DNA from 2 places in the Clostridium pasteurianum DSM 525 genome. Region 1 is predicted to be linked to the other one. Evidence: a T-box and tRNA genes for the amino acid it is inferred to sense, from the RefSeq annotation. Region 1 holds a T-box; the other holds one or more tRNA genes.
What was found. The T-box of region 1 lies ahead of thrS (threonine--tRNA ligase). A T-box ahead of a tRNA ligase gene usually reads a tRNA of that ligase, here a tRNA-Thr.
Positions count from the first base shown of each region.

Region 2: it encodes a tRNA-Thr, which carries the amino acid that the T-box ahead of thrS (threonine--tRNA ligase) is inferred to sense. The anticodon was not compared.

Region 1 covers NZ_CP009268.1:1,779,795-1,791,533, forward strand. Annotated here, with positions in the region: gene CLPA_RS08040 (RNA-guided endonuclease InsQ/TnpB family protein) at 1-1,119, opposite strand, end outside; partial or broken gene CLPA_RS21900 (MerR family transcriptional regulator) at 1,151-1,324, opposite strand; gene CLPA_RS08050 (alpha/beta-type small acid-soluble spore protein) at 1,830-2,126, shown strand; gene CLPA_RS08055 (class I SAM-dependent DNA methyltransferase) at 2,250-2,990, shown strand; gene hslO (Hsp33 family molecular chaperone HslO) at 3,253-4,131, shown strand; tRNA gene CLPA_RS08065 (tRNA-Val) at 4,279-4,354, shown strand; tRNA gene CLPA_RS08070 (tRNA-Asp) at 4,362-4,438, shown strand; tRNA gene CLPA_RS08075 (tRNA-Phe) at 4,467-4,542, shown strand; tRNA gene CLPA_RS08080 (tRNA-Gly) at 4,548-4,622, shown strand; tRNA gene CLPA_RS08085 (tRNA-Cys) at 4,626-4,699, shown strand; gene CLPA_RS21665 (hypothetical protein) at 4,857-5,234, shown strand; gene CLPA_RS22110 (hypothetical protein) at 5,183-5,296, shown strand; gene CLPA_RS08095 (hypothetical protein) at 5,694-6,161, opposite strand; gene CLPA_RS08100 (DUF6241 domain-containing protein) at 6,477-6,965, shown strand; gene CLPA_RS08105 (DUF6873 family GME fold protein) at 6,997-7,695, opposite strand; gene ytxC (putative sporulation protein YtxC) at 7,822-8,745, shown strand; T-box leader at 8,814-9,030, shown strand; gene thrS (threonine--tRNA ligase) at 9,072-10,985, shown strand; ribosomal protein L20 leader region at 11,024-11,131, shown strand; gene infC (translation initiation factor IF-3) at 11,296-11,739, shown strand, end outside.
Region 2 covers NZ_CP009268.1:4,232,834-4,244,572, reverse strand. Annotated here, with positions in the region: gene CLPA_RS19395 (NADH peroxidase) at 243-788, shown strand; gene CLPA_RS19390 (NAD(P)/FAD-dependent oxidoreductase) at 941-2,347, shown strand; gene CLPA_RS19385 (adenylosuccinate synthase) at 2,379-3,665, shown strand; gene CLPA_RS19380 (DUF1858 domain-containing protein) at 3,775-3,960, shown strand; gene CLPA_RS19375 (acyl-[acyl-carrier-protein] thioesterase) at 4,071-4,820, shown strand; gene CLPA_RS19370 (BaiN/RdsA family NAD(P)/FAD-dependent oxidoreductase) at 4,857-6,098, shown strand; gene CLPA_RS19365 (CoA-binding protein) at 6,226-6,609, shown strand; gene CLPA_RS19360 (pyruvate, water dikinase regulatory protein) at 6,726-7,529, shown strand; tRNA gene CLPA_RS19355 (tRNA-Glu) at 7,667-7,741, shown strand; tRNA gene CLPA_RS19350 (tRNA-Val) at 7,748-7,823, shown strand; tRNA gene CLPA_RS19345 (tRNA-Asp) at 7,832-7,908, shown strand; tRNA gene CLPA_RS19340 (tRNA-Thr) at 7,916-7,991, shown strand; tRNA gene CLPA_RS19335 (tRNA-Glu) at 8,006-8,080, shown strand; tRNA gene CLPA_RS19330 (tRNA-Val) at 8,087-8,162, shown strand; tRNA gene CLPA_RS19325 (tRNA-Asp) at 8,171-8,247, shown strand; tRNA gene CLPA_RS19320 (tRNA-Thr) at 8,256-8,331, shown strand; gene CLPA_RS19315 (ATP-binding protein) at 8,518-9,501, opposite strand; gene CLPA_RS19310 (DnaD domain-containing protein) at 9,494-10,480, opposite strand; gene CLPA_RS19305 (M23 family metallopeptidase) at 11,047-11,739, shown strand, end outside.

The sequences.
Region 1 (11,739 bases):
ATTTATTGACGCATTTTTGTCTCTGTCAATTTTATTATTACATGATGGGCAAATAAAAACCCTGTCTTTAAGTTTTAAATCTTTCTTGATTTCGCCACAACATGAGCAGGTTTTGCTTGATGGATAAAACCTATCGGCTTTTACAAATTCAATGCCATTAAATTTACTTTTATATTCTAAAATGCTAATAAATTTATAAAAACATTGCTCTTGTATAGCCTTCGATAAGTGTTTATTTTTAAGCATACCTTTTACATTTAAATCCTCAACTACTATTCTTGATGGTTTGGTTTTCGCTATCTCTGTAGTTGCTTGATGAATATGATTTAAACGTATATTTGAAAGCCTTCTTTGGATAAGTTTTACTTCTTTTTCAAGTTTTTTAATATTATAAGTTTTAGTAAATTTATAACGGTTTTCACCTTCCTTTACTATTTGAATTTTACCTTTTTCATATTTTCTTGAAACTTGTTTTTGTTTTCTTTTTAACTTCTTTTTTAGTCTCTTAACTTCTTTAGTTTTATTGATATTTTTAAATGGATTATCTATATTTGAAACTATTGCTAAATTTTTCAATCCCAAATCTACACCTATTGATATGCCTGTACTTTCTATTATAGGCGCTTCTTTTTCTATACCAATAGATATATACCAAAACTTACCGTCAAAACTTACCCTTGGATTTGTATATTTAACATCCATAGGTAGCTGCTCTGATGTTCTAACCCATCCTACTTTTTCAATTAAAACCATGTTAGCTTTGACTTTTAGTTTTATATTGTCATTATAGAATGAAGGTTTACTTTTTCTTCTGCTTTTAAATCTTGGTTTATCTGCTAACCCCTTAAAAAATCTTTTATAGGCATTACAACCATCTTTTACAGCCTGTTTAGCCACATTATTAGATACTCCACTGAGCCAATTAAGTTCTGATTTCTTTAGAATAGTTAACTCTTTTCTTAAATCACCATCATTTATGAATTTGCCACCATTTTTATAATTTTCCTCTTGTCTTGCAAGTGTCCAATTATAAATAAATCTTGCTGTTCCAACTGATTGCCATAATTTTTGCTGCTGTTCTATATTTGGAATAACTCTAACTTTATTCGCCAGTATCATTCTCTAACAACTCCTTAATCATCCTTTTATCTTTCTTAATAAGTGGTACTTGCAAAACTTGATTAATTTGTTGTTCAGAATAATATTGGTGTCCACCTTCTGTTGTATGATGCGGTTTTAAAATTCCTTTATTACCCCATAGTCTTAAAGTTTGAATACTTTTACCTACTAATTTTGAGAATTGACCTATTGTATAATACTTCATTTTATCACCTCTTTATATACATTATGATAAGATAAAACTAATAATATACAAATATGTTTTAGTAGGTTTTAATAGTTATTTAAAAACCGTTACTCCCCTCCTTAAGGTATACATTTTAAATCTCTATAGTTTAGTATATTCAGAAACAAGTATAAGTTCTCAATATATAGTTAAATAATATTGTATTAAAAATTTATATTGTACAAGCAAATTTTATATGGACATCTACTTAATATTATATAACTACAAGTTATAAAATTGTAGAAATTTTTCACATTTGCTATATATGCAGATAAATTATGTATGTAAAGAAATATAATTTAAATATAAATACAGCCTGTCCATAAATATAATATTATAATTTAAAGCAATTGACAAATGTTTTGAGTTGAAAAATTTACTAGAGTCCTTAAATTTAATAAATTAATTGCAAAAATGTATAGATATCTCTTTTTATGATAACACTAAATAATAATTATTAATTATTTTGTGGGAGAGATGATTTATGGGGAAAACACCATTAAAAAAAGTAATAAAAGCAAAACTTAAATCAAATAGAGAATTAACTGAGATGGAAAAATTAAGAGAGAAAATAAAATATGAAATAGCAGAAGAATTGGGACTCAGTGAAAAAATTGATAAATTGGGTTGGAGTGGATTAACTGCAGAAGAGACGGGAAGGATAGGGGGAATTATGACTAAGAGAAAAAAAGAACTACATCTTCCTAAAAATGTTGATATACAAAATAATTCCTATAACGAACAAAGTGTTTTGGAAATTAAAAGGGAAAAGAAAGAGTAAATTTATCATCATTGTTGACTTATATGTTAAAAATATATAATATTAATTTATTACAAAATAACAGATACTCAGACTAAATTTTCTGAGTTTCTTGATTTATATAGGAATTAAAGGGAGTTATAGATGAATTGTTATAAAAATTTTGCACATATTTATGATGAACTTATTAATGGAGATGTAAATTATAAAAAATGGGCAAATACTATTTTAAATATATGCAGAGAGTACAATATAAAATTTGAAAAATATTTAGATTTAGCTTGTGGTACGGGAAATCTTATAGAAATTATAGGTAAAGATTTTAAACAGGTTTGGGGCGTAGATTTGTCTGAAGATATGTTATGGGAAGCTGACAAAAAGCTCAGACATGAAAATATAAAGGCAAAACTTATCAAACAGGATATTTCTAATTTGTGTCTAAATAGAAAATTTGATCTGATAACTTGTTGTTTGGATTCAACTAATTATATTTTAGAATATTCTAGTTTAAAAAAATATTTTTCTGGAATAAAAGAACATTTAAATGAAAATGGAATTTTTATTTTCGATATAAATTCTTATTATAAACTTAGTACAATTATAGGTAATAATGTATTTACCTATGATGATAGAGAAGTAGTTTACATATGGGAAAATCAATTTGATAATGACATTGTGGACATGTATCTTACTTTTTTTGTGAAAGAAAAAGAAAATGATATATATAAGAGATTTGATGAAGAACATAGTGAACGGGCTTATAAGCAGCAGGAAATAGAAAAACTATTTAAAGAATGTGGTCTTAAACTAATAAAAAAATTAAATAATTACAGTGAAGAGGATATAAATAGCCAAACTGAAAGAATAGTTTATATATTAGGATAATATTTTAACCTGACTAACTTGGCGTAAGTCTCCCCCTTCTTCAAGTGGGAGTTCAACGCCAAGTAAGCCATGCATTCGCAGTTCTAAAATTCAGATGGGGTAAGAGAATCCCCACCTGAATTAAGAACTTGCTTCAATTGATTTTTGGTATGTCTTATATAGCAATACAAAAGTTATTCATAATATAAAATTTTACTTTAGATTTTCAATACAAAAAATTTTGTAAATATATTTAAAATTTATAAATATTGGAGGATGTTTGATGGAAGATAAATTACTAATTGCAACGGCTAAGAATGGAGAAATTAGAATAATAGCAGCAATTACAACGGAACTTGTAAATACGGGCGTAAGATTTCATAAGTGTGCACCTACAGCAGCAGCAGCTCTTGGAAGAATGCTTACAGCAGGAAGTCTTATGGGGGCTATGATGAAAAATGAAAGTGACTCTCTTACGCTGAAAATAGATGGCGGTGGAATTGCAAAAAGTGTAGTAGTTACTGCTCATAGTGATGCCAGTGTAAAGGGATATATAGGAAACCCTAAAGCAGAACTTCCCCCAAATTCAAAGGGTAAACTAGATGTTTCAGGTATAGTTGGTAAGAATGGTAATCTTACAATTATACGAGATTTAGGACTAAGAGAACCTTATGTAGGCAATGTGCCCATATATACGGGAGAAATAGGAGATGACTTAGCCTATTATTTTACTACTTCTGAACAAGTGCCTTCAGCAGTAGGACTGGGAGTTCTAGTGGATAAAGATCTTAGTATTAAAGCAGCTGGTGGTTTTATAATTCAGATGATGCCTGGATATAATGAACTTACAGCAGATTTACTAACTTACAGGTTAGAAGAGATACCATCTATAACTAAACTCATAAGTGATGGTATGGATGCAGAAGGAATTCTCAATTATATATTTGAGGATATGGATTTAAAAATTGTAGGTGAGATGAAACCAGAATATAAATGTGACTGCAGCAGAGAAAGAGTGGAAAAAGCCCTTATAAGTATAGGGAAAAAAGAATTACAAGAAATATATAAGGATAATAAAACGGAAGAATTAAAATGTAATTTCTGCAATAAAGCTTATAATTTTACCCATAAAGATATAGGGAAGATAATTGATAGTTTGTAATAGAGGGAAAAGACGAAGCAAGAATCACACATTCAACTGAGAAAAGTTTCGTCTTTTTCTCCTGTTGTGAATGAAATCTATAAATTATAAAAAATATGTTGACAAATATTGCTTTATATAATAAAATAATACCTGTCTTAATGTTACGGGCGCTTAGCTCAGCTGGGAGAGCATCTGCCTTACAAGCAGAGGGTCACAGGTTCGAGCCCTGTAGTGCCCACCATAACATTGGCCTGGTAGCTCAGCTGGTTAGAGTGCTGGCCTGTCACGCCAGAGGTCGAGGGTTTGATCCCCTTCCAGGTCGCCAATATTTATTAATGCAAATTTTGTTATTCGGCCAATTAGCTCAGTCGGTAGAGCAGAGGACTGAAAATCCTCGTGTCTCTGGTTCGATTCCAGAATTGGCCACCAAAGTTGCGGGAGTGGCTCAGTGGTAGAGCGTCACCTTGCCAAGGTGAACGTCGCGAGTTCGAATCTCGTCTTCCGCTCCATAGGGCGCTATAGCCAAGTGGTAAGGCAGAGGTCTGCAAAACCTTTATCCCCAGTTCAAATCTGGGTGGCGCCTCCAAATTAATAAGAAAGTAGTCTAATTGCTGATTTTTCAGTGGTTGGGATACTTTTTCTTTTTTTTGTTAGATTATTTTCATTTCTTATATTTACAGACTTTTGTATTTTATTTTCCGTATAGACCTATGTGTAGTCGAAATATTTAGGAGGGCTTAACAGTGGGTTGCAAAGTAAAAAGAAAGCGTATTACAATGGGTTGCAAAGAGAATTTCGCAGAAAGTTACACAACGGAAAAAGAACCATTACAACAATTTAATATTACCGATTTTTTTAGATTACATGAGCAATTTATGACTGTAAAGAAACTTGAAGGATTAGCTGAAAAGACTATTACAGACCATTTTACATTTATGAGATACTTTAAGAATTGGCTTGTAGATGAAGTAATGGATTATCAAGACCGTATCGTTGAAAAGGGAATATTTTTAGAGTATATTGCATATTTGTTTCAGATGGAATATTTGGATCAGCTACATATAATGCAATATATAGTTTTCAACAGGCAAATAGTGGTATATTATCTGTTGATGGCGTAGTAGGTCCGCAAACATTTCATTGGGCTGTATTTTTAGTTTTTGGTCAGCAACACCAAGCATAAATAAGAAAATAAGGTGTTTAATAATTGATTATACACCTTATTTTCTTATCTATGTTTTAGGGACATTTGTGTCCAGTATCCAGTAGCAATTACCCATCACTGTTAATTAGCTAATACTACTCTCATCTGTGTATAGGAAGAGTTTAATATGTTGGCTCTATGTCTAGAAGAGTTCATTCAAACACTAACCTTCCACTGGTGTTTTCTGACTATAAGCAATATTCTCCCCAGCACTGGAATACATAATACCTAGAGAATCCAATTAGAAATCTCTTAAAATCTACAAGGAAACATTGAGAGAGCTGTCCTATTTATTTACCCTAATCTCTATCCACTTCAAACAGCAATCCATGAATACCTACATACTGTGTAGCTGAACCTCCAATGTTAGTAATCTTTATAATGTACTTTGTACTAGAGGCTTCAAGCTCCAACCAGTATCATCAGAACCACCACCAGATATAGGGCTATCATTAGTACCAGTTCCATACAGTAAAGTCCTAAATAAAGTACCGCCAGATATACCAGAAGGATTATTGAATATTTGAGTGTGTGCTACATTAGTTGAATTTCTATTCCTCTGGATTAGGTTAACTGCGATAGTGCCTACTGTAGTAATTGTAGGAGCTTCGTAAAACTCTACTTGTAAAACTCTGTCTGAAACTATATCCACCACTTTCATAGCAACCTCATGTATGTCGGAAGGTGTTCTAATCTCAAAGTAATAAGAAGTCCCATTATTTATTACAGGTAGAATCTGCGAATATCTATAAGCCTGTCCTAAGTGTCTGCTGTGGTGTTCTGGTGTCATTGCAATAAGAAACTGTGATTCATAGTCTACATACGGAAATGTGAGCTTTGGCATAGTTATTACTTCCTTTATTTTCTTTGTCTTGCAATTAGATCTTCTATCAAGAACACTATCTAATAAATATCTTAAGAAGCAAGGTTTTATAACATTAACCGAAAGTTATCTATAATTAAGTAATTCTTATTGAACCGATGTGTACCGAACGGTACGCACAGTGGTGTGAGAGGTCGCTGAATAAAATAATTATTCAGCTCCTACTCGATTACAAATTAAGGTTTAAACTGCAAAGTTCAGCATATCATAACCAACTATTGTAAATTTATTAAAGTTTTGTTACAATAATTTGTATAGAATAAATGGAGGAATATTATGGAAAACGACTATAAGAAGAAATTTTATAAAAAATGGTGGTTTTATTTAATAGTTATATTTATTATTTTGGGTGCTGGGACAGGCTATTATTTTTATACTGCTCATGCAGCGGGGAAAATGTCCGAAAATAATTTTAATAAGAATATAAGTATAAATAAAGAGGGCACAGTAATTCTAAAAGATAAGACAAAGGCAGCAGTAAAAGTTAGAAGTGAAAATGAAATTTATGATGAAATACACAAAATGGCAAATACAAAAATTGTAGCTGAGGACAATAAGGTATGGGGGCAAATTAAAATTACTCCTGAAGTTTGTAATAAGTTAATAGTTGAATTAAGTTATTCAAACTATGCTGATAAAGATGCTTTAATAAAGTGGCTTATGGAGTGGAAAAATAAAAACTATTCTAGTAGTGTTGAAATACATAATTATGTATGGAGTAAGTTAAATGGAAATGTAGGAAAAGCAACGGAGCTGAAAAAGTAAAGGGATAAAAATATTCCTTTACTTTTTTATTTTATAGGGTGAAAAGTGTACCTCTATCTATAAGTTTCCCTTTAGACAAAAATATAGGTCTTATGTCTTCCTGTATCAAAAATTTTAATACAGTATTTTTATACAAATAATTATTTAAATCACCGAAAAAAGCAATATTTCCTTCTTCTAAAATGCCACAGGTACCACCTATAAAACCATAATTTAGTCCTGGTAATTCAATGTCACCAGGTGGAAGGAGCAGAACCTTCATACCATTAGTTTTAAGAACATTATGTATTTTTATATCACTTGTAATAGCAGCAGAATCACTTATAAGAGCGGTAGAACATTTGCTATAACCCTGTTTTACATCACATAATTTTTTGCCTTTTATTTTAGATAGTAAATTTTTATCTGTATATTTTAAATTGTGTAAAAAAATATGCTTTGTGTTCAAGGCATTTAAACATATATCTTCAGGATATTTATCTTTAAGGTTTTTATAAGTTTTAGTAACATTATAATCTAAATTGTCTATTATATTTATGAAGGATGTATCCATATCCTTGTGAACTATTATATTCTTTTTATCTATAATGTGAAGAAGCATGTCAGGGTGTCCGCATACAGCATTGTACAAGTGGCCACTAGGTGGAACTATTATAGAATTAAATCCATTTTTATACAGGTTTTCTTTTTCAGTTTCGCTGGTTCTGAAATCTATTAATACATTTTTCAATTTTATATACCTCAAAAATTTAAAATTATTTATTTTATTTTAGCATAATTTTTTTATTTTTACTTAAAATAAAATGCATATACATTTAGATTAAACACATACTACTTGTAAGAAAGGAGTGAGAATATGCTTCTAAAAAGCATTGTATATAACGGAGAAAAAGAAGATATAATAGATGGATTAGAGTATATAAAGCACAATTTAGAGTTAAAAGGAATAAAAGTAGGCATCTCAGAAAGTATAGAAAATAGAACTCACTTCGTTAAAATGTTTTGCAGCGATGAATTTTTTAATTCCCGAGTGGAATACAATTTTAATCTGTATTTAAGTATGGTTTTATATGAAATTATGACTAAAGAATTTTATAATAAAAAATTGATAGAATTTCTAAATGAAAATTACTTTTTCCTTAAAGCCGAAGAAATAAAAGATCTAAAGAGCATTTGTAAGGATTCCTTTCTATGCAATGGAAAAATAAAAGATGAAAATGAGGTATATTATATAAATAGGAAAAATTCAATTACAAAGAAAATATTTTCCTGTGTAAGTGAAAATGAGTTGATAAATATAGAGGGATTTATTAGATTTAGAATTAAAGAGATGGAAAGTGATTTCCAGGCTATAGTAGATAAATCAGTAGAAAAATATATGATAGATAAAGAGTATAATGAATTTATCAACCTCTTAAAATATTTTGTAGACATACAAGAGAGTAAAATAGATGAGGTGAATATATATCCCGATGCCAATGAAAGATATATTATTAAGGATAAGGATGGAAAAGATATAGGCAGAGATTTAGTAAAGAATTTAAAAAACACAAAGTATGATAGTAAGGAAAATCAGGAGGATATAATTATTAGCGGTCTTATAACATTATCACCAAGAAGTATAGTTATTCATAATGTAGAGGAATTTAAAAAAAGAGAATTAATAGATACCATAAGTAATGTGTTCGAAGATAAGGTTAAATTCTATGATGATAATGAAGAAAGAGAAAGTTTAAAGGATAAGCTAGAAAAAATAAATAAAGATCTTATAAAAGTTTGAGTTAAGTATTTAGTTATTGACATATACGAACTTGTAGCATAAAATATGTCTTATAGAGATTATAATTGATAAAAGCTATGAAAAGGAAGAGTAAATATATACTGTTCTAAGAGAGAGAAATCATTTGCTGAGAGATTTCTTGAATAAGATTTATTGAAAACCACCTTTGAGTTAAAGGCTGAATTGAGTAGGCTATTTCGTTTATCGACGTTAAGATAATAAGTGAATACTGATTTTGATGCAGTATTAATTTGAGTGGAACCGCGAAACAAACTCGTCTCATTATTGAGATGAGTTTTATTTTTTGTTATCAGGAGGTAAAATTTATGGTTAAAGTTACATTAAAAGATGGTAAAGTTTTAGATGTGGAACAGGGAACATCTATTGAAGAAATTGCTAAAAATATAAGTATTGGTCTCTATAAAAAGAGTTTAGGGGCTAGGGTTAATGGTAAAAGAACAGAATTAATGGCAAAAATAGAAGAGGATTGTACTCTTGAAATATTGACTTTTGAAGATGCAGACGGAAAATGGATATTAAGACATACTGCTTCACATATATTAGCTCAGGCAGTAAAGAGACTATATCCAAAGGTAAAATTGGCTATTGGTCCAGCTATAGACAATGGATTTTATTATGATTTTGATGCGGATTTTCCAATAACAGTAGATACTTTAACTGCTATAGAAAAGGAAATGTCTAAGATAGTAAAGGAAAATTTACCCCTTGAAAGATTTGAACTTCCAAGAAATGAAGCTATTGATTTTATGAAACAAAGGGGAGAGGACTATAAGGTAGAACTTATAGAAGATCTACCTGAAGGAGAAATAATTTCATTTTATAAGCAGGGAGATTTTACGGATCTCTGTGCAGGACCCCATGTACCTTCTACTGGAAAAGTTAAAGCTTTCAAGCTCCTTTCAGTGGCCGGAGCTTACTGGAGAGGTAATGAAAAAAATAAAATGCTTCAAAGAATATATGGTACAGCCTTTGTAAAAAAAGCTGAATTAGATGAGTATCTAAATATGCTTGAAGAAGCTAAAAAGAGAGATCATAGAAAACTTGGAAAAGAACTTGATTTATTCAGTATTCATGAAGAAGGACCTGGTTTTCCATTTTTCCATCCAAAGGGAATGGTTGTTAGAAATCTTTTAGAGAATTATTGGAGAGAAGTGCATACAAAGGCAGGTTATGATGAAATAAGAACTCCTATTATATTAAATGAAGAGTTGTGGCATCAATCAGGACACTGGGATCATTATAAAGAAAATATGTATTTTACAAAAATAGATGACAATGATTATGCTATAAAACCTATGAATTGTCCTGGATCTATATTGGTTTACAAGAATTCAATACATTCCTATAGAGAACTTCCAATAAGACTTGGAGAACTTGGACTTGTGCACAGACACGAAAAATCAGGAGCACTTCAAGGTCTTATGAGGGTAAGATGCTTTACTCAGGATGATGCTCATATATTTATGACAAGAGATCAGATTACAGAGGAAATTTTAGGAGTAATAAAGCTCATCGATTCCTTTTATAAAGTGTTTGGATTTGAATATTTTGTGGAACTTTCCACAAGACCAGAAGATTCTATGGGAAGTGATGAAGATTGGGAAATAGCTACTAAGGGATTGATAGAGGCATTAAATGCAGTAGGTCTTAAATATGAAGTAAATGAAGGGGATGGAGCTTTCTATGGCCCTAAAATAGATTTCCATCTCAAAGATTGTATAGGAAGAACATGGCAATGCGGTACAATTCAATTGGACTTCCAGATGCCTGAAAGATTTGATTTAACTTATATTGCTGCAGATGGTGAAAAGCATAGACCGGTAATGGTTCATAGAGTTGTATTTGGAAGTATAGAAAGATTTATAGGAATACTAATAGAACATTATGCAGGAGCCTTCCCTACTTGGCTTGCACCAGTTCAGCTTAAAGTTATGAATATAACAGAAAATCAAGTTGAGTACTTAAATGAAATAGTTGCAATACTAAAGAAGGAAGGATTCAGAGTAGAAAGTGATATAAGAAATGAAAAGATTGGATACAAAATCAGAGAGGCGCAGCTTCAAAAAATACCATATATGCTGATAATAGGAGACAATGAGATGAAAGGTGGAAATGTTTCCGTACGAAGCAGAAAAGAAGGAGATTTAGGAAGTTTAAATATAGAAGATCTTATATTAAAATTAAAAGCTGAAATAGATGAAAAAGTAAATAATTTATAAATATATTGACAATCTATGAGATAGGTAGTATAATGTTATATGTCAAGAAGAAACATGCCGTTTCTCACCTTACAGCATTGCTAGTTAGGTTTATTTTAATCTTTGATTATTATTGAGGACGGCATTTGTCGTCCTTTTTATTTTGTATAAATACCTATCCTAGTGATTATTTACTAAGGTCCTTGCCTCATAATATATGAGTGACAACAGTATATGACAGGGTATTAATTTATCTAGACCTAAAGGATTGCAAGAGTTTGATGAGTAAGCTTAATTGATTATGCATGTTTCTTTTTTATTAAGTTCGGAGGTGAAAATCATTAGTAAGAACAGTAAATTTCTCATTAATGAAGAGATTAGAGAAAAAAAAGTAAGGGTTATAGGAAATGATAATTCACAGCTTGGGATAATCTCCACTAGAGAAGCTATAGAAATGGCTGAAGAACAGGATTTAGACTTAGTTCTTATATCACCAGGTGCAGACCCACCAGTTTGCAGAATTATGAACTTTGGTAAGTTCATATATGAGCAAAATAAAAAAGAAAAAGAAAATAAAAAAAATCAAAAGGTAGTAGTAATTAAAGAAATTAGATTGAGTACTACTATTGAAGAACATGATATATCAATTAAAGCTAACAATGCTAGAAAATTTTTACTTGACGGAGACAAGGTAAAAGTTACTGTTAGATTTAGAGGAAGAGAAGCGGATTATGCCTTCAAGGGCAATAAAATATTGGATAACTTTGTTTCTAAA
Region 2 (11,739 bases), 1.9 Mb from region 1:
TGAATTCTATATAAAATACTACATATAAATATAATTTTATAAAATATATTCATATGTAGTATTTATTAATTATGTGGATCTTAGAAAATAAATTTGAAAAATTAAAAATTTATTGAAAAAGTACTTGATTATCGATAATAATTATTATATAATAATAAATGTTGGCGATGGCATTACCATTTACCTTAAATAAAAATTAAATAATAATATAAATAATAAAATTTTAGGAGGAATAATTTATTATGAAGAAATTTGTTTGTTCAGTCTGTGGATATGTATTTGAAGGAGAAGAAGCACCAGAAAAATGCCCTCAATGTGGTGCAGGAAAAGATAAATTTGTAGAAAAGACTGATGATAAAGAAGAATGGGCAGATGAACATAAAATTGGAGTTGCTGCTGGTGTAGATGCAGAAGTAGTAGAAGGATTAAGAGCTAATTTTACTGGTGAATGTACAGAAGTGGGAATGTACCTTGCTATGAGTCGTCAAGCAGATAGAGAAGGATATCCTGAAATAGCAGAAGCTTATAAAAGAATAGCTTTTGAAGAAGCAGAACACGCCTCTAAATTTGCAGAACTTCTTGGAGAAGTTGTAGGTGCTGATACTAAGAAAAATCTTGAAGTTAGAGTAGAAGCAGAATATGGTGCTTGCAAAGGTAAAAAGGAATTAGCAACTTTAGCTAAGAAACTTAATTACGATGCTATTCACGATACTGTTCATGAAATGTGTAAAGATGAAGCTCGTCACGGAAAAGCATTCAAAGGTTTATTAAATAGATATTTTAAATAAAATAAAAAACAAAATGGCTTTCTCAATAGGAGGAAGCCATTTTGCTTTTGTGTTTTAATACGAACTATATAATTTAAGCTTGTATTAATATTCGTCACTTGTATTGACTAGCTTCCATTGCTCTGATAATATGTTAAAGGGAGGGATACAAGTTGAAAACTAATTATGACATTGTTATAGTAGGAGCTGGTCCAGCAGGAATTTTTACTGCCCTCGAAATTGCAAAAATTAAACCAGAATTAAGTGTTTTAATAATTGATAGAGGAAGAAATATTGAAAAAAGAGTATGTCCTGCAAGAAAGACTGGTAAATGTATAAATTGTAATCCTTGTGGAATAACTTTTGGATGGTCAGGGGCAGGTGCTTTTTCTGACGGTAAATTATCTTTAAGTCCAGAAGTTGGAGGTCGAATTTTAGATTATTATTCACAGAAAGAATCACAGGACCTAATAAATTATTGTGATGATGTATATCTAAATTTTGGGGCTAATAAAATTGTTTATGGTTTAAACAATGAAAAAATAGATGAGATAAAATATGAAGCTAGTAAGCATAATATTCGCCTTGTTGAATGTCCTGTAAGACATTTAGGTACTGAGCTTGCATATGAAGTTCTAAAAAAAATGTACCTGTATCTCATAGAAGAAACTAATACTGAATTTCAAGAACTTACAGAGGCTGTAAATATAATAGCCGAAGATAATGAGATTAAGGGAATAGATATAAAAAACAAATCAGGAGAATTTAGAATTCAAACTAAAAATTTAGTGGTTGCTCCAGGTAGAGGTGGAGCTGAATGGATTACAAAGGAAGCGAAAAGATTAAGTATAAAAACCACCAATAATGAAGTGGATATAGGTGTTAGAGTAGAAGTGCCAAATTCAATTATGGATCATTTGACTAAAGATTTATATGAAGCAAAACTTGTTTATTATTCTGATACCTTTGATAATAAAGTTAGGACTTTTTGTATGAATCCTGGTGGAGTAGTATCTGAAGAACATTATGATCAGGGGATGGCAGTTGTGAATGGACATAGTTATGGAGAAAAAGAATTAAGAACAAATAATACTAACTTTGCTATGCTTGTTTCGACTACTTTTACAGAACCTTTTAATCAGCCAATAGATTATGGTCAATACATTGCAAAGCTTGGCAATATGTTGACTGGTGGAGGAATAATGGTTCAAAGGCTTGGCGACTTACTTATGGGAAGAAGAACAAATGAATCGAGACTTAAAAAATCAACAACTATACCAACTATGAAATCAGCAGTACCTGGTGATTTAAGTTTTGTACTTCCCCAAAGATATCTGACTTCGATAGTAGAAGCTTTAAAAGCTTTTGATAAAATTGCACCTGGTTTATATAGTAAGAATACACTTCTATATGGAATTGAAGTGAAATTTTATTCAAGTAAGATTGAAACAAATGAGAAATTTGAGACAGAAATAAAGAATTTATATACTATAGGTGATGGAGCTGGAATTACGAGAGGACTTATGCAAGCATCTGTAACTGGTGTTATAGTGGCTAGAAATATAGTAAAATCAAGTTAAATTTAATCCGAATGGAAAGTGAGGAATTATTATGTCAGCATTTATTGTTTTAGGAGCTCAGTGGGGTGATGAAGGTAAAGGTAAAATGACAGACTATCTTGCAGAGGAAGCAGATGTAGTTGTTAGATTTCAAGGCGGAAATAATGCAGGCCACACTGTTGAAGTAGGTGAAAAGCAGTATAAACTTCATCTTATACCATCAGGTATATTATATGAAGATAAGTTAAATGTAATAGGAAATGGAGTAGTTTTAGATCCTAAAGCTATGTTTCAAGAAATAGAATATCTTGAAGGTTTAGGAGTAAAGGTTACACCTGAAAAATTACTAATTAGTGATAGAGCACAGCTTATAATGCCTTACCATAGAAGTTTGGATGGGGCAAAAGAAAAAATAAGAGGTAAAAATGATATAGGCACTACGGGAAAGGGTATAGGACCTTGTTATACAGATAAGGCTGAGAGATGTGGAATAAGAGTATGTGATTTAATGCATAAGGATGTCTTTAAAGAAAAACTTAGAGAAAACATTTCTGATAAAAATACTGTTTTATCTAAAGCATATGGTATGGATACCTTTGATTTTGACACTATATATGACGAATACATAGGATATGCAGAGAAAATAAAAGCCTTTGTAGCTGATGCCTCTGTAAGAGTTTATAATGAAATAAAGCAAGGTAAAGATGTTCTGTTTGAAGGAGCTCAAGGAAATTTATTAGACATAGATTATGGAACATACCCATTTGTTACATCATCTAGTACAATTGCAGGAGGTGTATGTACTGGAGCTGGAATAGGACCTACTATGATTAATAGTGCTATAGGTATTGCTAAAGCATATACAACCAGAGTAGGAAAAGGACCTTTTCCTACAGAACTTTTTGATGAAATGGGAGAACACATAAGAGATAAAGGCCATGAGTATGGTGTAACTACAGGAAGGGCAAGAAGATGTGGATGGCTTGATGTTGTAATTTTAAAATCAGCAGCTAGAGTTTCAGGTCTTACAAGTTTTGCTGTAACTAAAATAGATACTTTAGCTGGAATAGATAAAGTAAAAGTATGCGTAGGATATGAGCTTAATGGAAATATTATAGACTATGTGCCAGCGAGCCTTGAGGATTTAGCTCTTTGTAAGCCAGTATATGAAGAATTTGATGGTTGGGATTCTAGTGTAGAGGCTGCAAGAACCTATGAGGATCTTCCTAGTAATGCCAAAATTTATCTTAAAAGGATAGAAGAACTAACAGATACAAAAGTTTCTATAGTTTCAGTTGGACCAAGAAGAGATCAGACTATTGTGGTTAGTGAGATATAATTGTATAATATTCATATATTATAGCTAAAAATAACAGAACATACTTTAACAGTTTATTAAATATGTTATAATATAAATACTAAATATTAAGAGAAGAGAGGTATAAATTATGGAAATTAATAAAGATACAACTATAGGTGAAGTAGTAAGAACTTATCCTGAAAAAGCACAAGTATTAATGAGCTTTGGTATGGGATGTATAGGATGTCCATCATCTCAAGGTGAAACATTAGAACAAGCTGCAGTAGTTCATGCATTAGATTTAGATGATTTATTAGCAGCATTAAACAAATAATTTATAAACATAAATTTTAGAAATTATGAGCGCTGGGTTTATTTTAAATTCAGTGCTTATTTTTAATTTTTACATATTGTATTCATTAATGACTATGGGGGAGAAATAATATGGGAAATAAAATATATGAAGAATATTATAAGGTTCATCATTATGAAGTAGATAGAAATGGAAGGGTTTTTATTGCAACTTTTATAAATTATTTTGAAGATTTAGCATTAAATCATTCAGAAAGTTTAGATATGGGAATAGATTATCTTTTGAAAAACAATATAGCTTGGGTTGTATATAAATGGGATATAAAAATATATAAATATGCTATGTTAGGGGAAAAATTGAGAGTAAGAACTTGGGCACATTCGGTAAGAACATTTTATGCTTACAGAAAATTTGATATTATAAACTCTTCGGGAGAAACCATCGCTCAGGCTAATTCACTATGGTTTATGATAAATATAAAGAGAAGAAGACCATGCAAAATTCAAGATGAAATAATTGAAAAATTTGGCCTTACTAAAAAGGATAGTAGTCCAATTGAATTTGAAAAATTAAAAGTTCCAATTAATATTACTGAGGAAAAAAATTTTGTTGTAAGATATAGTGATATAGACACAAATAAGCATGTAAATAATGTAAAATATGTTTCTTGGGCACTGGAGACAATTCCAAAAAATATAATTAACAATTATAAACTTAGTCAATTAAAAATAAATTATGACAAAGAAACTGCTTATGGAGAAGTTGTTAAAGCTTTAGGAGAAACAGTGGAAGTTGATAATGGATATATAATTTATACATCTCTTTTGAATTCTAATGGAGATAGATTAAATTTAGTTAAAACTACATGGATTAAAGAATAAATTATAGTTTGGTTTATTATGAAGGAGAGAAAAAATTTGAAACATGATATTATTATAGTTGGTGGCGGTGCATCTGGAATTATGGCAGCTATTACAGCTAAAGACTTAGGAAAAGATGTGGCTATTATAGAGAGAAATGATAGAATCGGTAAAAAGTTGCTTACTACAGGTAATGGTAGATGTAATATAAGTAATACATGTAAAGATTATTCCAGGTATCATAGTGATAATTATGGATTTTTCGAATATTGTTTGAAGAATTTTAGTTTTAAAGAGACAAAAACATTTTTTAATTCTATAGGACTACCTCTTACTGTATTAGAAGATGGCAAAGTTTATCCTATGTCTTTTCAAGCTTCATCTGTTTTAGATACTTTTAGAATGGCTATAGAGGAAAGAGAAATTCCAGTATATCTAAATAAAAAAGTTAAAGAAATTAATATGAAAAATTCTAAAATTAATATTTCTATATGTAATGAGGAGGATACATTTTGTTGTAATAGATTGATAGTGGCTACCGGAGGAAAGGCTGCCCCTAAAACAGGTTCTGACGGTAGTGGTTATTCTATTGCTGAATCTTTTGGTCATAATATAATTAATCCCATTCCAGCTTTAGTACAATTACACCTTAAATACAAAAACTTAAAGGCACTATCAGGGATAAAATTCAATGGATATTCTCATGTTTGGATTAATGATAAGAAAAAAAGAAGTGAATTTGGAGAGATTCTTTTCACTGATTATGGTATATCAGGTCCGCCTATACTACAAATAAGTGGTATTGCATCAAAAGCTCTTCAAGATGGAAAAAGCGTAGATATAACTATTGATATGTTACCTCAATATACAATGGATAATTTAATAGAATTTTTAGAAAATCATTGGGGAATGTTTAATTATAGAAGTGTTTTCAATTCATTGATTGGAATAATTAACAAAAAAATGATACCTATAATTTTAAAGGAAGCACAATTAGATAATATACATAAGCCTTGTATAGAATTAACTTGGCAAGAGAAAAAAAATATATATAGTTTACTTAAAAGCTGGAAGTTTAAAGTTAGTGGTACTAATTCCTTTAATAATGCACAGGTTACGGCAGGAGGAGTAGACACAAAATATTTAGGGATAGATACTCTTAGATCAAAAATTATAGATAATTTATATTTTTGTGGAGAAGTATTAGATGTAGACGGTGATTGTGGAGGATTTAACCTTCAATGGGCTTGGAGTTCAGGCTATATTGCAGGAAAAAGTGCAGCTTGTAATTTAAGCTAAATATTTTTAAGGATATTTATATGTATTTAGTTTATAATAGCATTGTGAAAGTATTTTATATTGCAATAATATAATTTTACCTTTATTAATTAGATATTATTGTAATGAGAAAGGGAGAATTAAGGATATGAATGCTAGTAATTTAATGAATTATAAAAATTGGGTAGTGATAGGAGATGTATTGAATAGCTCTAAATATGCTTATAAAATATTAAATAGATTAAAAAATGAAGGATATAATGTATCAGGTGTTAATCCTAAAATAAAATCGCAAGAAATATTTACATCTCTAAAAGATGTTAAATATAAAATAGATGTTATAGATTTATGTATAAATCCCAAGATGGGTATTAAAATATTAGAAGAAGCAAGTGAGTTAAATATAGATAAGATACTTATTCAACCAGGTGCAGAAAGTAAAGAGATACTAGATTATTGCAAATATAATAATGTTACTGCTATAGAGGGTTGTGCATTAGTTGAACTTCAGCATAAAAATTCCATATTATAATATTATTTTATATTATATAACAGCTAATAAAACTGTATAGATTTTTATATTTTATTTATATTGATTAGTTATTTTTTTATATTAGATTAAGGAGTTTATAAAAAGGGGGATGTATAATGTTAACTATTTATGCTGTATCAGACTCTATTGGTGAAACAGCAGAACAGGTAGCTAAAGCTGTTTCAAGTCAATTTAATGAACCTATTGAAATTAAGAGAATAACTTATATAAATAGGATACAAGATGTAGACGATTTCGTAAATGGTATTGAAGATGTAAAAAATAGTATAGTTATATCTACAATAATTTTAGTCGAAATTAGAGAATTTCTCATAGAAAGATGTATGAAATTAGGTATTCCAATAAATAATGTGTTAGCTCCTTCAATTAGTATAATATCAAGAATGTTAAAAAAAGTTCCTGAATATAAACCTGGTGCTGTCTGGGATATGAATTCTAGATATTATAAGAGAATCCAAGCTATAGAATTTGCAATTCAATGTGATGATAGTAAAGATAATAATGGTATAAAGAAGGCAGATGTAATTTTAATAGGATTATCTAGAACTTCTAAAACGGCCTTATGCATGTATTTGGCCAACAAAGGTATTAAAGCATTGAATATACCCTTAATGCCTGAAGTAGATGTTCCAAAGGAGCTGTATGAAATAAGCAGAAAAAAGATAATAGGCCTTACAATAGAAGCAACTCAGCTTATAGATATAAGAAGGCATAGATTGAATAAGTTTGGTGTTATTAATAAAAATATACAATATGCAAATGCAGAAAGAGTTCTTCAGGAATTAGAATTTGCAGATAATATTATGAGAAAATTAAATTGTAGAGTAATAGATGTAACAAAAAGGGCTATTGAAGATACTGCTTTAATTATTATGGAGTCCATCAAAAATATTTTGTGATATATGGAAAAATGTGTATTTAAATTTTTGTAGTTAAAAAAAATATAAAAAAAATAAAAATTTATGTTGACATTAGGTGTTTTTTTTTGTATCATATTTATTGTTAGGTCGCAAGAGCAGCATCAAAAAATTAATAAGGCCCCTTGGTCAAGCGGTTAAGACACCACCCTTTCACGGTGGTAACATGGGTTCAAGTCCCGTAGGGGTCACCATTTTGTGGGCGTTTAGCTCAGCTGGGAGAGCATCTGCCTTACAAGCAGAGGGTCACAGGTTCGAGCCCTGTAATGCCCACCACAAAATATGGCCTGGTAGCTCAGCTGGTTAGAGTGCTGGCCTGTCACGCCAGAGGTCGAGGGTTCGATCCCCTTCCAGGTCGCCATATTTTAGCTGGCATAGCTCAATTGGTAGAGCAACTGACTTGTAATCAGTAGGTTATGGGTTCAATTCCTATTGCCAGCACCATTATAAATTAATAAGGCCCCTTGGTCAAGCGGTTAAGACACCACCCTTTCACGGTGGTAACATGGGTTCAAGTCCCGTAGGGGTCACCATTTTGTGGGCGTTTAGCTCAGCTGGGAGAGCATCTGCCTTACAAGCAGAGGGTCACAGGTTCGAGCCCTGTAATGCCCACCACAAAATATGGCCTGGTAGCTCAGCTGGTTAGAGTGCTGGCCTGTCACGCCAGAGGTCGAGGGTTCGATCCCCTTCCAGGTCGCCATATTTTAAGCTGGCATAGCTCAATTGGTAGAGCAACTGACTTGTAATCAGTAGGTTATGGGTTCAATTCCTATTGCCAGCACCACTACTTTCTAGGTTAATATCTAGAAAGTTTTTGTTTTTTTGAAATTAATTTAATAATATCGAACTAGAAAAGTTTTTATGAAATAAATAGTATAAAATAATAATTTAGTAGGAGTAAAAACTCCCACTAAATACATTTAATAAATATTATTATGGGATTAAGTATAATATTTTCATATTAATAAATTTATTTTTGTTTCAAAAAATTGATTTTAACTCTTATATCTTCACCATAAAATTTGAATAGATTAAAATTACCAAATAACCTTGAAGTAATTCTTTCTGAATAAGTCCTTGAAAGCCTTTCTAAAGAATAGTTAGAAGAAATAAGCATTTTTTTATTCAATAATAATTTTTTATTTAAAAGATTAAATAATTCAGTAGATGAAAAATCAGTTATCTGCTCAGTACCTAAATCATCTAGTATTAATAAATCACAATTAAGAAGCAAGTCTTCCAAAGTAGAGTTATTTTCAAATTTAATTTTTTTAAGTTCCTGAATAATATCATCGGCAGTTCTATAAACTACTAAAAATCCTCTGTCCAATAAATCTTTTGCAATACAATTTGATAAAAAAGTTTTTCCGGTACCGGAATTACCATAAAAAAGTAAATTTGTATTTGAGGATGAAAAATTTTTTATATAATCCATAACAAAAGGAATTATTTTTTCTTCCATATTTTTTCTTGGACTTCTTGGTTCTTCACCTGTTCTAGTAGATGAATAGCAGTTAATATTAAAATTTTCAAAATTATTATTTTTTAATATTAAATTTAAATGTGAATCCTTATAATATAATTTAACAAGCTTTTGTTTATAACAAGTACATTTTTTAGAACCTATGTATCCGGTATCCTTACATTTATTACATAGGTAATGGCGAGAAACATAATCTATAGGATAACCATTGGCAGTTAGAAGTTCAGATTTTTTTATTCTAAGATCAGTAATTTTTTCTTTTAAATTTTTTAGGTTCTGTTCTCTATTTTTTACATCTTTAAAAGATATAACAGATAAATTTATACATAGGTTAGCTATCTGACGTTCTATATCTAATACTTCTGGAATCTTTTGTGAAATTTCCAATCTTCTTTTTTTTAGTGCAGTATCTTCAATTTCTTGTATATGAGAATACATTTTAGTTACTTCTTCTTTATAACCTTTAATCATTTTTATCCCATCCTAATAATTTCTTTTCAAGTTCATCATAATCATAGGACCTTTGCTCATAATTGTTGAAATTAGTTTTAGGACCTGTATTTAAATTTGAAGATGATTTTTTAAATTTAGCTTTTTTAAAGTCTTTAGTATCTATATCCTTGATAGTTTTAATTCCTTCTTTGAACCAATTAGTTAGAATAGCATCTATATACTTAAAATCAGCTTTATTTATTCGAGAAAAAGTAATATCACAGGCTCTATAGATAACTTCTAGAGAAAACTTATAAGAATTTATCCATTTTTCTAATAGCTGTTGCTGTGGTTTCATAATTTCTGCGTCTTTAATACCAAGATAGGATAATATTTTCCTTATTTTTATCCATTTATCTTCATGTTTTTTTATGTAAATCTGTGCATTTTCTATAGTATTAATTTTAGCATCATGCCAGGATATAGCAATTCTTTCTATATATCTGTAATCAGTTTTATTTTTAGAGGTACAGTATTCAATAAGTAAGAGAATTAATTCTGGTGGAAAATTAAAATCGTTTATCCAGCTTATATACATTTTCATTTCTTTACTGGAAAGTGGTCTAGCAACAAGATTTTCTATATCCTGAAGCATATCTTTAGTAGAGGTATTATTTAATTCTTTTAATAGGTCTATATTTTCATTGTTATCTGAAATTTGATCATCTAAATCTAAAAAGGCTATATTAAAATTTCCTAAATTATCTATAGGAATGAGTTTTACTACCCCTTCATCATTCCAGTAGTTCCATGCATTCATTACATCTGTTTCAAGAAGACTCAGAGTACCTGCAAACATTGCAGAATTTATACCTGGTTCTCCAGACATACAATACTTTATTCCTAAAAGGTATACTTTTACATATTCACCTCTTGCTTTAGGCATGTACTTATCTATAAATATATTACTTATAGGAGTATAGCTGTTTGCTTTATTTTTAAACATGAAAGTACTCACAATATCACCGCCTTTCAAAATAATTATACAATATATAGTATTATTTATATTTATTATAACAAAATATTGAATTAAAATTAAGGTTAAACATGAAAATCTATTATTTAAGCACATAGTAGATTTCTTGAATAAGAATAATATTTAATTTGTCCATTAATCTAATAAAATCATTGATGATGATTAATTTTTTCTTAAAAAAATGCTTATAAACAAATCCAGTAATACCGATTCCTACTTGACTAATATAGGTTGATTATAAATTGAGTTTTTAATATTAAATATGTATTTTGTTAGTATTTTAATATTAAATATGTATTTTGTTAGTATTTTAATATTAAAAAATTATGCTGTTAAATCAATAATATTATAATATAAAATTAAAATCAATAATAAAAAAATTTATAAATATTTCCATTAATGAAAAGCTGGTAACATAAAAATTTATTTTAATATTATCTATTTACAATACAATGTGCTATTTTGCAGTTAAAGATAAATAATATATTGGGATATTATATTTTTTTAATATGTGTCAATAATATGTTAATGCGAGAGGAGAGATGATTTTGATATTAACAAGTAAGCATAGAATTATAAAAGTAGTAATATTAGTGATAGCTACTATTAGCTTTTGTATATTTACTTATTATAGGACTATGGCTTTGGAAAATGCAGAAAAAGCTTCAATTGATAAAGAAAAAAAAGTAGAATATTCGTCTTCTGAAAAAAATAATAGTATAAAAAAGGTAAATAAAAATGAAGAAAGTAAAATAAATGAAAAAGAAAAGGAGACTTCTGGTATTAAGAATAATGATAACAATTCTCAGGGTAAAACCAAAAATAAAGAGGTATCTATAAAGGATAAGGAAGCCGAAGTTGTTAATCAGAACTTAGCAATTCTTGCCTTGCCAGCTAATGGTAGAATAAGTTCTTTTTTTGGGTATAGAAAGGTGAAACTTAATGATGGTACTATTGAAGCAGGTATTCATAAAGGCATAGACATAGCTGTACCTTTAGGAACTAAAATAGGGGCTGCTATGAAAGGCCAAGTGGAATTTGCAGGAGTACAAGAGGGTTATGGAAATGTAATAATATTAAAACATTTAGGAGGATTAGAAACTGTTTATGGTCATTGCAGTAAGATTGAAGTGAAGAATGGAGATATAGTAAGCACTGGCAATGAAATAGGGAAGGCTGGAAGTACTGGCAGAAGCACAGGTCCGCATATACACTTTGAAGTTCGATATAATGGTACAGCA